DNA from 2 places in the Priestia sp. HNGD-A6 genome. Region 2 is predicted to be linked to the other one. Evidence: riboswitches for the same ligand, from Rfam matches in the RefSeq annotation. Region 2 holds a riboswitch; the other holds the start of a gene.
What was found. Region 2 has a riboswitch for preQ1 ahead of queC (7-cyano-7-deazaguanine synthase QueC). Riboswitches for the same ligand answer to the same signal wherever they lie in the genome.
Positions count from the first base shown of each region.

Region 1: it holds a riboswitch for preQ1, as region 2 does, so the genes downstream of both, SCI76_RS11540 (QueT transporter family protein) here and queC (7-cyano-7-deazaguanine synthase QueC) in region 2, are expected to answer to the same signal.

Region 1 covers NZ_CP138621.1:2,284,867-2,293,157, forward strand. The annotation lists gene SCI76_RS11500 (tautomerase family protein) at 55-444, opposite strand; gene SCI76_RS11505 (hypothetical protein) at 612-770, opposite strand; gene SCI76_RS11510 (TRM11 family methyltransferase) at 1,031-1,984, shown strand; gene rluF (23S rRNA pseudouridine(2604) synthase RluF) at 2,022-2,738, opposite strand; gene SCI76_RS11520 (MFS transporter) at 3,015-3,548, shown strand; gene SCI76_RS11525 (hypothetical protein) at 3,605-3,952, opposite strand; gene SCI76_RS11530 (hypothetical protein) at 3,980-4,225, opposite strand; gene SCI76_RS11535 (hypothetical protein) at 4,295-4,744, opposite strand; gene SCI76_RS11540 (QueT transporter family protein) at 5,181-5,669, opposite strand; PreQ1 riboswitch class I at 5,679-5,723, opposite strand; gene SCI76_RS11545 (Lrp/AsnC family transcriptional regulator) at 5,919-6,329, shown strand; gene SCI76_RS11550 (YitT family protein) at 6,713-7,579, shown strand; gene SCI76_RS11555 (hypothetical protein) at 7,929-8,147, shown strand.
Region 2 covers NZ_CP138621.1:1,512,482-1,520,772, reverse strand. The annotation lists gene SCI76_RS07760 (3-ketoacyl-ACP reductase) at 1-41, opposite strand, end outside; gene SCI76_RS07755 (spore germination protein) at 249-1,847, shown strand; gene SCI76_RS07750 (Ger(x)C family spore germination protein) at 1,872-3,071, shown strand; gene SCI76_RS07745 (hypothetical protein) at 3,083-3,319, shown strand; gene SCI76_RS07740 (endospore germination permease) at 3,342-4,463, shown strand; PreQ1 riboswitch class I at 4,536-4,579, shown strand; gene queC (7-cyano-7-deazaguanine synthase QueC) at 4,810-5,475, shown strand; gene queD (6-carboxytetrahydropterin synthase QueD) at 5,475-5,915, shown strand; gene queE (7-carboxy-7-deazaguanine synthase QueE) at 5,908-6,639, shown strand; gene queF (preQ(1) synthase) at 6,738-7,235, shown strand; gene SCI76_RS07715 (NAD(P)H-binding protein) at 7,304-8,005, shown strand; gene SCI76_RS07710 (hypothetical protein) at 8,037-8,258, opposite strand.

The DNA.
Region 1 (8,291 bases), 770 kb from region 2:
ACAAAATGAGAAAAAGCCCTTAGAAATAAGGGCTTCTCTAGATAATAAACCATTTTATAATTTCCCAGTTAAGAATTGAGCTTCTCCCATACCAAAGCTCCAGTCAGCATTACCGTTTTCAACAATTGAAATCATAATGTCGCTTGGCTGAATTCCGCAGCTTTCTCCCAGCTCTTTTACAATTAATTTGTAAAGAGCTTGTTTTTGCTCTTCTGTTCGCTGTTTGCTCGTCACACTTATAATAACCAAATCCTTGCTTCTGTCAAAGCCAAGACCTGTATCTTCAATAATCATTTCATGAGCAGGATGCTGATGTACAATTTGATAACGATCGCGTTCTGGGACGCCAAAGGCTTCTAGCATCGCTCGATGAGTAGCGTCTAGTAATGCTTTTAACTCTTTTTCGTCTCTTCCTTCTATTACATCAAATCTAAGTAATGGCATACTAAGTAACCTCCAGCTTTTTGTCTAATGTATTATTGCTTTATCATATCACAACTATCATTTGTAAAAAAAAGATATGCTATTCACAATGTGCTCTCTAGTGAAAGAGACCTCAAACTCTTCAATAAAAGCTGAACCTAATAAAAAGAAATGAGCAGCATAACGGCTCATTTCATTAGTACAAAAATATTTATAATAAGAGCTAAAATACATACAGATACAATGGCAATGAGTACGTTCATCACAAGGTTTTGCGAGGATGTTTTAGCTTGTTTTTTCATATCAGCCCGACTCATCTGTTGCTTTTCATGATCACTTTTAGACATCACGTAGCCTCTCCTATTCATCAAAATGTCAGCAGTGTATAAATGATTTTTGAGAAACCTTGATCCAGTTCTTTTGTATAAACAGCAGCACATGCAGGTTATCATCAGTTATTTTAGCATGTTTTGTCAAATAAGTGGACTATGTAGCGCTTCAATTTAGTATTCACAGCCAAATATATTTAAATTCGTTGCTTTTCTCTTCTTTTCTCGCTATTGTTTGAGAAGAAGGATAATTAGATACGATAAAGGATGATACGATATTGAATAACCATACGCAGCTGCCTCAGTATATCTACACATACGCATGCAGCGAAGAGGAACTCTCACTATGTCAATTAGAGAGACGCTCTCTTTTTGAAATTGAAACTGAGAAACCTATCATAAGAAGCGCCGTTAAACTTGATCCAAGCAGAAGCCCTTTTATCAAAGAGCGATTAGATATTATGTATGAATCAGATGACCTTGCAGATATTTGCAAACAAGTAGAAGATATTGACCTTGGAGATCAAACATTTAAACTCATTTTTATGAAAATTAATGACTTAGAAAAAGATCAAAAAATAAGCTATAAAGGTCAGCGTGCGATTGAACGTGATGTGGGTTGGCATTTTGTAGCAGAAGCAGACTTGCATAACCCTGACCATTTGTTTGGAATTGTTCCATTTGAAGGACGCTGGTATTTTGGAAAATATCAAAAAAGCGAAGCTGTATGGCTGCATCATTTGAAGAAACCGCGTGAATACTCTACGGCACTCAGTACCCGCCTTGCAAGAGCTGTAGCTAACATTGCCGTTCCAAAGCCTGAAGGAATCAAAGCGATTGATCCATGCTGTGGTATTGGTACAGTCCTCGTAGAAGCTCTTTCAATGGGCATTGATATTGTAGGACGCGATATCAACCCACTTGTGACCGACGGATCTCGTGAAAATATTGCGCATTTCGGCTTAAAGGGTGATGTCAAAACCGGACCGATTTCGGATGTTACCACTCACTATGACGTAGCGATCATCGACATGCCTTACAATCTCTACACCCACGCGACGCCTGAAGATCAGCTTTCTATTTTAAAACACGCTCGCCGCTTTGCGGATAAAGTAGTCGTGATTACAGTAGACACGATTGACCATATGATTCATGAAGCTGGCTTTTCTATTTCAGATCGCTGCGTAGCGCGCAAAAGCGTATTTTCTAGACAAGTAGTTGTATGCGAATAAAAAAAGACACCAGTCTAACAGGCTGGTGTCTTTTGATTTACCACTCTTTAGGTTCATAGTCTAATTCTTTGAATAGCTGCGTACGCTCTTTTTTCGTTAAATCTCTCCATTGCCCAACAGGCAAGTTGTTTAAGTGAATATTCATAATACGCGTACGCTGAAGTCGATATACTTCATATCCGAGCACTTCACACATACGGCGAATTTGACGATTTAATCCCTGTGTTAAAATAATTTGAAACTCGTACTTAGACAGCTGTGTCACTTTACAAGGAAGCGTTTTTGTACCTAAAATTTTTACTCCCTCAGACATGTTTTTGATAAACTCGGGTGTAATCGGCTTATCTACTGCAACAATATATTCTTTTTCATGCTTGTTTTCTGCACGTAAAATTTCGTTAATAATATCGCCGTCATTTGTAAGTAAAATTAAGCCGTCTGAATCCTTATCTAGTCGTCCGACATGATGAATACGCAAAGGGTGATTGACTAAGTCAATGATGTTTCCCTTTACTTTTTTCTCACTCGTACTTGTAATGCCGACTGGTTTATTAAGTGCAATATATACATTATTTCGAGCAATCCGAAGCTGTTGGCCACTTACTCGAATATCATCGCCAGGCTTAACTTGATCTCCGATTTTTGCAACCTTTCCATTAACGGTTACTCTTCCTTCACTAATTAACTTATCTGCCCCGCGTCTTGACGCTTTGCCAGATTCGCTAATAAATTTATTCAGTCTCAGGTGAATCACAACCTTACATTTAAAAATTTTAAAATTTGTCTCTTCTATTAGAAACCGATATGTGTCAATTTCTATACCGTCCCTATCGTAACATGCTATACGCTTCTCGTCTTCTTTTAATTTCATTACTTGACTATATTTTTTTAACAGCAATAGAAGTATAGATCCAAAATACTTTGTAATCTTATTCTTAACATTTCAAGCAATGCTTACACCTGTCAAACTAACGTCAATCTCCACTTCTATGCAAGACCTAAACGTCTAGATTGACTGATCAGTATAGAGTTGCTACCATCAGGTTTTCTTATGCTTCCAGGAGGAGTAACGCTGGCTCTAACAGCTATGGTCGGAGGAAGTTTGTTTGATAAAATTGGATTTAAACCGCTGCTTTTAACAAGTTTAATTCTTTTAACGTTTATTTTAAGTTTGTTCACTACCATTTCAAGAGAAACAACTACGATGACTGCAGCTATTTTATACGCTGCCTTTACAATTGGCGTAGGTTTAAGCATAGGACCCGTAATGACGCTTGCTTTAAATCAAGTACCTAAGCCGCTTCACGCTCACGGTTCAGCCATTTCAAATACGATTAACCAAGTTTCAGGCGCAATTGGACCCGCTTTGTATACAAGTATTATGACAATGGCTTCTCAGCACTTTATTCAACAATCAAATGAAACGAATAAAACGCTGTTACAAATAAAAAGTATGACAAGCGGGGTCCATACCGTCTATTATGTAGCCATCGCTTTCGCTATCGTTTCGTTCCTGCTCGCTCTTACGTTAAAGAAAAAAGACCAGCAGCTGGAGACGCAATAAATAAGAAACTAACAAGAGCTGCTCAAGTCATGAGCAGCTCTTGTTACATGCCGAATTTATATTACAAATGTAAAAGCAATCATAGATACTATGAAAGCAAGAATAATAATACCTCTCTTTTTTTCTGTTTTCCATGCTTCAATAGCGCCCGCGATACCACCAATGACTAAAATAAAAGTACCTATAATGTGCAGAGGCAGCAGCGATAATACTCTACCTAAACTCGCCATCACTCCTCCAATCAATATAAAGCCTGTTGTTATAATCGATTTTAATGATGTTAAGTCTCGTATAGCTTCTTGTTTTTCAGTCTTACTCAGTTTAAAGTACTCTATTATACTAAAAGCAGCGGGTGTTCCCCATAAAATAAAGAAGCTAACTAATCTATCCGTGTCTACATTCACTGTTTATTCACCACCGCTATTAGTTTCTTATACACTTTTCCTAACCCATTTTTTAGAGATAAAAAAAGCGGCTGTAGCTGCTACAGCGGGAATCATAAAAGCAAAGCTACCAGAATAACTGCCAAACGTTACTTTACTTGATAATCCTTCGATTGAGCTCCACATAGTCGAACTTTCTGGAACATATAAGAGCGTAAGAATCATTCCTGATAGCAGTTGAAAGCTACCCAAGAAAACGATGAAACTAATGATAAATAGTCCATATCTCTTCAATAAAATCTCCCCCTTGATTTATATACGATTTCACGCTTCATAAGTTCCATTATTTAACAAATCCATGTATTATTCTCGCTTCAAAGATCCTCCAAAAGAAAATTGATGGTAGTCATCGATCTTATTCCAATATCCTATGCACTTTACGTCAGGCTCATCAATAGCTAACGCTTCTTTATTAATTCCTTTATAAGGAAGAAATGCAGTCAACTTTACCTTTTGTTTTGGCTTAATATTTAACTTATTGCCTTCTGCTAACACCTTAAATTTATTTTCAGAATAACCGTTTTTTATTTTTAGTGGATACGATAAAAATACGTCGTTTTGTTTGATGGTCAAATCGCTCTTGTTTACGAATTCCAATTCATACGAAATCCCTTGCTTCATCTTTTGTTCTTTGATGACGTTAATATGGATCTTTTCTAGTTCTCTTAAAGGAACGTTGTCTTCTTCTTTTGAACACCCGGCAAATAAGATAGCTAACGCTAATAAAACAAAAATTCCTAACTTTCTATTCAAAAAATAATCCCCTCTTTCGTAACAAAGATTATTTTACAATTATAACTCAAAAAAGTTATTTAACGGTAAAAAATACACAATTAAAAAAGCAAACCTTGGCGGTCTGCTTTTTTAATTGCTACGCATAGGTAATGTGTTGTTGTACGAAAAACTTTTCGATAAGGAGTTTGCCAACTATATGTATATCGTAACAAAAGAAAAAAGAACGCGCTGTGAGATTTGTCACTTCTTCTTTCAAAATAATCTAATTGAATACTCGCTATTGCCTTACGCAAAAAGAGCAGAACGCAATAGCGGCCTGCTCTTTTTACATGCTAGATATGGGTAATTTGTCCATGCGTGAAAAGCTCTTCAATAATAAGGGGTTTATCACTACACTTATAGAATAACAAAGAAAAAAAGATGCGGCTGTGATAAATCTCACAGCCGCATCTTTTTATCCAACTAGCTTATTAAATTGTACACGTTTATTAATAGCCGCCATAATTGGTGCTCCAACAAGCATAACCACAAACTCACCAACAGCTGTTGTTAACCATGTAAAGAAAAATGGTAAATCAAATGCTAGGTGCAGTTCAAACGCAATAATAAACATCGTAAACGTAAACACAATTGTATTAATAAGCATACGAGCCCACATATTTTTAATGTAGCGCATAGAAAAAATGGTAATGAGTAATGATAGTACAGATTGTCCTACCCCAAACACCAGATCATAAGCGACCATTGGTGAAAAAAACAAATTCGTCAGAAATACCCCTAGTACAATGCCGTACACGTACTTTTTATTAAATACAATCAAATGATTGAACATTTCTGATATACGAAATTGGATATTGGTGAAGCCAAACGGCTGAATTAACATGCTAACAGCAATATACATAGCTGCTAAAAGACCGTTGACGCAAAGTGTTCTTATATTCATCTTACTATTCTCTCCTTAGTTTTTTAACGTGGGATGGTTACGAACCACGTAAACACTCAAAGAATCATACAGCAAGCTCAAGCTTTCGTCAATCTAGCTGTTTGCAAACTACTGCTGCTTTCATGTCTTCCATATTGACTGCTCTTTTTTCTTACTTTTCTTTAGTATAAAATAGAAGACGTATCCGTATACATAGGTGACATAAAGTAGTTAACCCTTTTGATTTGAAATACGAAAGGATTTGTAGCGATGTTAGATAATACAGATAAGCGCATACTAGAAGAGCTATCAAAAAATGGACGTATGAAGATGAAAGAATTAGGAGAAAAAGTGCATTTAACCGGACAAGCCGCTTCTGCTAGAGTATTAAAGTTAGAAGATGAAGGCATTATCAAAGGCTATACAATTAACATTGATGAACGAAAACTTGGCTACACCGTCCATGCATTTTTAAATATCTATACGCAGAGCATTCATCACCACCCCTACCTTACATTTGTAGAAAGTCAGAAGAAGTACGTTATCAACAACTTTAAAATTAGCGGCGATGGCTGCTACTTACTAGAATGCAAATTTCATTCAAATGAAGAACTAAATGATTTTTTGACAGAGCTAAATCAGCATGTGAATTACAAACTTTCAATCGTCATTAACAAATAAATTTTTTTTAAAAATAAAGGTATATTAATTTATGAAAATGGTAATCCTAATAACGTATTCCCCCTATTCCAATAAATTTGAAAATCCTTTGCGCCGTCGCAAAGGATTCTTTTTTTATATAGGAAACCGCCTTCTATTTTTTGAAAAGTTGAACATCTCTCATAGCGTTGACATAGCGGTCAGAGGTTTATATAATCGGTGACATCGAAGCATAGAAAAGCAGACTCAAGACATTATACACGTATCGTAATTCTTCGTCTTAGAAGTTGATCAGTTTTATAACTAGACAATTTCTAAGACGTTTTTTATTTTATCATTTGTGAAACACTAGTAAAAACAAAATTCCACGTGAAAATATCCTAATGATCAGGGAGGTTTGCATATTGAAAACAATCTATAAAGACATCATTTTAATTATTGCCGGAGCGCTTTTAGTTGCTGCATCCATTGATTTTTTCGTCATTCCAAATAAATTAGGTGACGGAAGTACGGTTGGTATTGCTCTTGTTTTATATTATTTATTTCATATCCCTACAAGTATCAGCACATTTCTTGTGAACCTTGTATTCATTGCCTTAGCTTATAAATTTCTAACTAAAAAAACCATTCTCTATACGATTCTAGGAGCTGTCATGACGTCCGTTTTCTTAGGTCTAGTCAGCTATATTCCTTTTCACGTTCACGACATGATTTTAGGAATTGTATTCGGGGCTTTACTAATGGGAACAGGACTGGCACTCATTTTTATCGCGGATGGATCTACCGGCGGCACAACTCTTTTAGCTTACTTATTAAACTACACAAAAGGCTACAATATCTCGAAAAGCATGTTCTACATGGACAGCGTCATTATTTTAGCATCGGTTTTTGCTATTGGCGTCAACAATACCCTCTATACTTTTATATTCGTCTATCTTTGTGCTAAAATCGTCGATGTTGTTATCGAAGGTTTCCACAACAAAAAAGCAATGACGATTATGTCTGATCAGTACAAAGACATTGCGCAAGTTATCACCAGTGAATTTGGAAATGCAGCTACCATCTTTTATGGATATGGCTACTACGCCAACAAAGATAAACGCATTATCTACGTTGTTATTAAAAAGAACGAGTTATTAAAAATTAAAAAGAAAATCCAGCAAATTGACCCGAATTCTTTTATTGTCATCCACGAAGTAAAAGAAGTTGTCGGCGGAAAATTTGGATTTATCGGCAATTCGCCTCATGAAACAAAAGCCGCTGCTAAATAAAAAAATCCACCTCTTGGTGGATTTTTTTATGAAAAAACCGTTAAGAAAAACGAAAAGATCCCTGCTAAAAAGTAAACTGACCCTAACGCAATTGCTCCTGTAACGACCGTAAATACACTTAATCCGATAGCCACCTTCATTTTCATCCACATCCCTTTTTAGATTAGTAGTATAAGTATGTCCAAGAATAGAAGATTTATAACTATGCCACCCTATTTATTTCATATATCGATGCAACAATTGTCTATTCAACGTGTTCTAAAACCACCCCTGACGACATAACGTATAGGAAGGATTTCATATACACATCTTTGTATCACACATATCATATGAAATTAGGTGAGATAAAATGGTGGCTGTCCACTTTTTTGAAAACAGAAAGCTTCTATTAAGCCAGCTGAGGGAAAACATTCCTTCTACGGGTGATGATTTAAAGATTAAGGGACGAAAAGGAACCGTCGTGCTTGTGAATGACATCGATGAAAAAAATGTTCACGTGGAAGTTGCTTTAGAAAAAGTAGTGAAAAAGAACTTAGCGTTAGATAATGCTAAAAAGAAAAGGAGATAAGCGGCTACGCTTATCTCCTTTTTTTTGATTGACATACGATCTCTTGCTTCTGTTTAGAAAAAAAGAGACTCCTAAAAAAGGAATCTGCCAAAAAGAGCGATATCATCGCCTGAATATTAATACAAGCTATACTTTAACATATAA
Region 2 (8,291 bases):
CCTGTAATAAGAGCTACTTTGCCTTTAAGTGATTGTGCCATGTATAGACTCCTTTCAATGTTCCGTATAAACATTCTTCATAATAACGAAGAATTATCCATTACTATCCTATAGAAATGCACAAATGATGTCAAAAATAAAGATTATTAAAATGGCTTCAAGTATAAATTTCCTTTTCATACAAAAACTATAGAGACTAAAAAGAAGAAATTCCGTTTCTTTTCGTTCAATGTAGTGGAGGATGAACAATGCGTATTAAAAAACTGTCGGAGTTAACGAATAAATCCAAACAGCGGAAAGAAAAAGCTGGTGAATCGAAGGACTCTAAGGCAACTAGTGCTTCTTCCACTGAGGAAGAGCAGAAATTGTCGGAGAGAGTGGGAGATAATATATTCCACATGAAAAAAGCATTAGGACAGAGCACGGACTTAGTGACAAGAGAGTTTCGAATTTCAATTGAAGAAAAATTCACTTTAGGTGTTGCTTACATCGACGGATTGGTAAATAAAGATGAAGTTGAACACTATGCGCTGGACTCCATTATGCATTATCACGATGAGCATTTAACTCATGATGACGGTGTCGTTAATATGTACGAGTTGATTAAAAGCTATAGTTTGGCGGCCGGTGAAATTATGGAAGCCAAAACATTGGATGATGCTCTTCTTCATGTTTTATCAGGAGATACCGTGCTGTTTTTAGAAGGGTATCAAACGTGTATTGTGGCAAGTACAAGAGGGTGGAGAGACAGGGCTGTTTCTGAACCACAATCTCAGACCGTTGTAAGAGGACCTCGAGACAGTTTTACAGAAACACTGCGAACGAATACCGCATTGATTCGGCGCCGAATAAAATCTCCAAAACTTTGGATTGAATCTCAGCAAATAGGAGAGTTTACAAAAACGGATATTGCGCTCGTTTATATAGACGGCATTGCGGATGAACAGGTCATTCAAGAGGTAAAAGAGCGTCTTTCTAAAATTGATATAGACGGTATTTTGGAGAGCGGATATATCGAAGAGTTGATTCAAGATGAAGATTATACACCTTTTCCTACTATGCATAACACGGAGCGTCCAGACTCCGTGGCAGCAGGTCTTTTAGAGGGGCGGATAGCCATTTTAGTAGACGGTACACCTTTTGTATTGATGGTTCCTGCTCTATTTATTCAATTTTTTCAGGCGGCCGAAGATTATTACCAGCGCGCAGATATTAGTACATTGATTCGCTTAATGCGCTACATGGCATTTTTCTTAGCCCTTTTAACACCTTCTGCTTATATTGCTTTAACTACTTTTCATCAAGAGATGCTTCCTTTTGCTTTGTTAATTAGTATTGCAGCTCAAAGGGAAGGTGTGCCTTTTCCAGCTATTATTGAAGCGTTTATTATGGAAATCACGTTTGAAATTTTGCGAGAAGCGGGAGTCCGATTGCCTCGGGCAGTAGGTTCAGCTATTTCAATCGTGGGAGCACTCGTTTTAGGAGAAGCCGCCGTACAAGCTGGATTAGTATCGCCTGCAATGGTTATCGTTGTATCCATCACCGCTATTAGTAACTTTGTTTCACCGGTGTATGATATGGCCATTGCAGTAAGGATGCTGCGCTTTATTTTAATGGTTTTAGCAGCTACTTTTGGCTTGTTCGGTATTATCCTCGGGCTAATTTTAATGATTTTACATTTATGCAGCTTAAGGTCATTTGGAGTCCCTTATATGACACCTATGGCTCCCTTTGTGAAGCGTGATCAAAAGGATGTTCTAATTAGACGTTCGATCAAAAAAATGAAAACAAGGCCAAAGCTTATTAACGAGAAGAATATCTCACGTCAAAAGACGCAAAAAAACTAAACTGCGCAAAGGTGGCCGGTTACTATGAAAACATTTCTGATGTTATGTATCTGTTCATTGCTGTTAAGCGGCTGCTGGAGCAGTCGAGAGTTGAATGAGCTAGCCATTACGGTTGCTGTCGGAATTGATAAAGCAGAAGATGGCATTATTGTTACAGTTCAGCTGATTAACCCTGGTGATATTCAGGCCAAAACCCCTACAAACGGGCCTTCTGTTACCACATTCTCTATTAAGGCTTCGTCTGTAATGGAAGGGTTAAGAAAAATAACGACAAAATCCCCGCGGAAAATTTATCTTTCTCATTTACGAATGCTAGTCATTAGCGAAAGCATGGCGGAAGAGGGTATTGCTGAAGTGCTTGATTTCTTTGCTCGGGATCATGAAGTGCGTACCGATTATTTTGTTGTTGTTGCTAAAAACACGAAAGCATCGAGCGTTCTGAACGTATTAACAACAATTGAAAAAATACCAGCTAACCATATGTTTGCTTCATTAGACGTCTCTCAGCGTATTTGGGCACCTACTAGAGGCGTAAAGTTAAATGAACTGATCAGTAACTTAACGAGCGAAGGAAAGCAGGCGGTGTTATCGGGAGTATTGGTCAAAGGCGACGTGAAAAAGGCAGGAGATATGTCGAGCATTTCCCGGACCAATCTGTCCACCCTGCTCAATTTTAAAGGATTAGGCGTCTTTCAAAATGATAAGCTGATCGGCTGGTTCAATGAAGACGAAAGTAAAGGATATAACTATATTACAGGAAATGTAAAAAGTACGTTAATTGTTATTCCATGCGAAGGAAAAGAAAAACAGCACGATATCATCGGAGTAGAAATGCTTCGAACGAACGTGAAGGTAACGGCTTCTATGAAAAACCATAAGCCTCATATTCACGTGGATTTAAAAGGTGAAGCAAACGTGGCAGATGTAGAGTGTCAAGTAAACTTACAGGATCCAGCTGTAATCAATATGCTCGAACGAAAAACAGCAGCGGACGTAAAAGAAAAAATGAATGACGCAGTGGAAAAAGCTCAAAAAGATTATAAAAGTGATATCTTCGGTTTTGGAGAAACGTTTTACAGACAAGATGTAAAGAGATGGTACAAAATGAAAAGAGACTGGAACAGAATTTACGCAGAAGATTTAACCGTCGATTTAGATGCCAAAGTTCAAATCCGTCGCTTAGGCACGTTAAATAACTCATATATGAAGCAAATGAAGCATTAAGGAGAAAGAAAATGGAGGGATTTATCGCCTTACTGGTACTTCTTGCTTTTTTGACTAAAAAAATTATGATTAACTTCCGAAAGGAAAAGTATTACCGTGAAATCGTTGTCTATCTTTGTCTTATAGGTATGGGTTTATTCTTTTGGGGAGCCATTACACTCCGTAAAGAAGTACCTACGCCTCTGTACTTTTTAGAGGAACTCATTAAGCCTCTTACTAAAACCGTTCATCATCTGTTATTTACGTAAGCATGTAGGAGAGAAGGGGTGTATGATGCAAATAAAAGAATTTATTACTCCGAAACAACTTCTTTTTCTCATTTATTTTTTTTGTATCGGAAGCGCTATTTTGGCAGTTCCGGCTACGTTATTAGAAACGAATAGACAAAATGCCTGGGTATGTAGTGTGCTTGCTATTGGCTTTGCCCTTTTAATTGTTGCGGTGCTGTTATGGCTGATGCACCGTTACCCTCAGCAAACGTTCATTGAAATAGCTAAAAAAGCGCTAGGTCCTTACGCCGGAGCGTGTATGTCTCTTATTTACATTTTTTTTATGTTCATTCAATCTACGTTTTCCCTTCGAGATATCAGTACATTTATGACGACGCAAATTGTCCCTGAAACGCTGCCTACGTGGATTCATGCTCTTGTGATTTTAGCGGTTATATACGGAGGGTATTTAGGCATTGAAGTGATAGCGAGAACCGCGGAAATCTTTTTACCGTGGATCGTCGTCCCTTTTTTATTGTTAATTTCGTTAAATATTCCTCAGATGAAACTGGATCGTCTTTACCCTTTGTTTGAATTCCGCATGGATGATTTAGTGTTAGGAACCACGTATTTCTTAGGAAATCCGTTTATGGAATTGATTTTTGTGCTAATGATTACGCCTCATATAAAAGGTGGCAAAAAGGTAAAAAGAATGATTGTTATCGGCACTGTGGCATCGGGCTTGACGATTACGATTGCAGTTGCGGCTTGTATATTAGCTCTTGGCGCGAATATTGCATCAATGCACAGCTACCCAGTTTATTTATTAGGAAAAATGATTTCGTTAGGTGCAACGATACAGCATGTTGAAGTATTAGTAGCTATTATTTGGATGTTATCTATCTTTTTTAAAGTTCTCATTGTGTTCTATGCTATTCAGTTAAGTATCGCTCAATTATGTAATTTACGGGTGCGCAATTTTTTGAGCTTTCCTTTAGGTCTAATCATTACAGGCGTGGCGTATTACATTATTCCAAATACAGCATACTTCAATTATTTTGAAAAATATTACTGGCCGTTTTATTTATTTGTACTAAGCGTCTGTTTTCCGTTGTTATTTATTGCGCTTTCTTATATAAAGAGAAATAAGACAGCTAAAGGTGATAGAAGCCAACAAACATAGCATTATTTATACGTATGTGGTATAGTATACGATGACAATTCAAGAAGAAACGCCGTACACGTTTGTATATGTACGGGAGAGGTTCGAAAACTCCCTCTATAAAAAACTAAGATCATCGTTGATGACAAAAGACACGGTTTTAGCGTGTCTTCTTTCACGTGCTTTTCTATCAACACGTCTTTTTGACGTGTATGCTGGCGAGGACGTGTATCTTAGTTGCTTTTTAGGGAGATTGCTGGAAAAGAGCAGTCTCTTTTTTGTGTTATAAAATTAGTCACAAAGGGAACGAACGGTTCAATAAAGTTTCTTCTTCTTTTGATTTCAATCAAAAAGGAGACGAACAATAATGATGAAAAATGAAAAAGCTATTGTTGTATTTAGCGGAGGTCAAGATAGTACAACATGTCTATTTTGGGCTTTGAAAAACTTTAAAGAAGTAGAAACGGTTACTTTTCAATACGGTCAGCGTCATAGTCAAGAGATAGAGGTAGCAAAAGCTATCGCAGCTGATTTAGGTGTGAAGCATACCGTCCTAGATATGTCACTTTTAAATCAATTAGCACCAAATGCCTTAACGCGAGATGATATTGAAATTGAGCAAAAAGAAGGAGAGTTGCCTACAACGTTTGTGGATGGCCGCAATCTGTTATTTTTATCATTTGCTGCCGTACTGGCTAAAAACAGCGGAGGCCGTCATATCGTAACAGGCGTTTGTGAAACTGATTTTTCGGGATATCCAGACTGTCGAGACGTATTTGTGAAATCGTTAAACGTCACGCTTAATTTATCAATGGACTTCGAGTTTGTGATTCATACGCCGCTTATGTGGATTGATAAAGCAGAAACGTGGGCGTTAGCGGATGAGCTAGGAGCGCTTGAATATGTGCGTGAAAAAACATTAACGTGCTACAACGGTATTGTTGCTGATGGGTGCGGAGAATGTCCCGCATGTCAACTGCGAAAACGCGGGTTAGATCAATACTTGCAAACAAAAGAAGGAGGAGAAAAATAATGCTGCAACAAATGTATCCTCAAGTCTTTCATGACTATGAATATGAATTGAACAAAGATATGCAGTTTGCTGCGGCACATTTTGTTCCTCATACAGAAGCAGGAAAATGCCGTCAAGTCCATGGACATACGTATTTTGTAAATTTAACTGTTGCCGGAGATACATTAGACGAAGCGGGCTTTTTAGTAAACTTTGCGCTATTGAAAAAAATTGTTTCTGGTCAATTTGATCATACATTATTGAACGATCATTCTATCTTTAACGAAGAAAATCCAAATGATTTTCCTACAACTGAAGTTGTTGCTCGTAAAATTTATGAGTTGGTTCAAGAATATCTAGACACACTACCAAATAAGCCTTCTTGCGTACAAGTATTCGTGCGGGAAACGCCGACAAGTTACGTAGTTTACCGCCCAAAGAAGGTGAAAAAACGTGGCTAATACAATTCCAGTACTTGAAATATTCGGTCCAACGATTCAAGGGGAAGGAATGGTTGTAGGACGTAAGACGATGTTTGTTCGTACCGCAGGCTGTGATTATTCCTGCAGCTGGTGTGATTCAGCTTTTACATGGGATGGATCAGCTAAAAACGATATTCGTCAGCTAACAGCAGAACAAATTTGGACGGAGCTTAAAGAAATTGGAGGAGAGTGCTTTGATCACGTCACCATTTCTGGAGGAAACCCTGCGCTTATCAAGGCGATTGGTTCACTTGTAGAGCTTTTGCACAGTCATGGGGTAAAAGCAGCTCTTGAAACACAGGGAAGCCGTTATCAGGATTGGTTCCTAAAGATCGATGATTTAACGATTTCTCCTAAGCCTCCAAGTTCATTAATGACAACAAATTTCTCCGTATTAGACGATATTATAGAGACATTAATAAAGGAAAAACGCATGGCGCACATAAGCATAAAAGTCGTTGTATTTAATGATGAGGACTTTGAGTATGCAGCGTCTGTTCATGAACGTTATCCTGAGGTTCCATTTTTTGTTCAAGTAGGCAACGAGGACTTAACGACAATCGATAATGCGTCGTTAACACAAGAATTGCTTAAAAAGTATGAGTGGTTAATCGACAAGGCAGTGGCAGCTAAAAACATGAACGATGTAAGAGTTCTGCCGCAGGTTCACGCCCTTGTTTGGGGAAATAAACGAGGCGTGTAAGCGCATAGCAAAAAATTTACAAAGAAAAATAAAAACAGATATATACAAAATAAAAAAACGCTGTTAGAATGACAATCGTAGAAAGAGAGGAAATGCAAATGAGCGGTCGAAAAGATGAAGAATTAGAAGGTGTATCACTCCTTGGAAATCAAGGAACAAACTATTTGTTTGAATATTCACCAGAGATTCTAGAAGCATTTGATAACAAACATCCAAATCGTGATTATTTTGTGAAATTTAACTGCCCGGAATTTACGAGCTTATGTCCAAAAACGGGTCAGCCGGATTTCGCAACCATTTATATTAGTTACATTCCAGATGAAAAAATGGTGGAAAGCAAGTCGTTAAAGCTTTATTTGTTCAGCTTCCGTAACCATGGAGATTTCCATGAAGACTGTATGAATATTATTATGAATGACTTAATTAAACTGATGAATCCAAGATATATTGAAGTATGGGGGAAATTCACACCACGCGGCGGGATTTCAATTGATCCATATACAAACTATGGCCGTCCTGGTACGAAGTATGAAGAAATGGCTAATTATCGCCTGATGAATCATGATTTATACCCAGAAACAATTGATAATCGTTAATTCGAACAAACAGGTTGTGTATGCAACCTGTTTTCCATTGCAAAAACAACAGATGAGAAGGTGAAAGAATGTCACAGAGATCAGCATTAGTATTAGGTGCAAGCGGACTTGTTGGTCAAGAACTTTTAAAAATGTTATTAAGCAATAGCTTATATAACCATGTGACAGTGTTTGTTCGAAAAAAGCTACCAATCGAACACACAAAGCTACGTCAGCTTGAAATTGATTTTTCAGAGCTTGATAAGCACGAAGAATGCTTTGCAGTTGATGATGTATATTGCTGTTTAGGCACGACAATGAAAAAAGCAAAAACAAAAGCGAAATTCATTAAAGTTGACTACGAATTTCCTTTAAAAGCGGCTAAATGTGCAGAAAAATATCGCTGCAAAAACTTTTTAACGATTACAGCAATTGGTGCTGATCTTCGTTCGCCATTCTTTTACAGTAAAGTAAAGGGGCAAGTAGAAGAAGATATCGCAAGCTTGTATATCCGTTCTACTCACTTTTTCCGCCCATCGTTATTATTAGGCAAGCGCCAAGAGTTTCGCCTATTTGAAAAGCTTGGGGGATACACGTTAAAGTCGTGTTCATTTTGCCTTGTAGGAAAGTGGAGAAAATATCGTCCAATTAAAGCGTATAACGTAGCCAAATCCATGATGAAAGCTGCACTTGAAGATAAATGTGGTGTTCATGTACATGAAAGCCAAGACATCTATACAGGTGAATGCTATTATTCGTTTACCAACGGCAAGCGCGTGTTATCAAAATAAAAAAAGCCTCTTCATAAGAAGAGGCTTTTTTCTATCTTCCGTCAGCATCCGCGTTCCCATCACCATCACCATCGTGATCGTGATTAGAAGCAGATTCACTCCAGCTTGTGTAGGAGTTAGAATCTTCTTCGGCATAATTCATGGGTTCAACGGATGTTTTTTTATTTGAAGTTTGCTTGCGTTTAAAAACGAACTGCACGATGAAAAAAAGAATGACAATAAGTGCAACGATAAACAATACAGTATCAAACATGCTAGTAATTCCTTTCAGTAAGTAGGTAGTAGT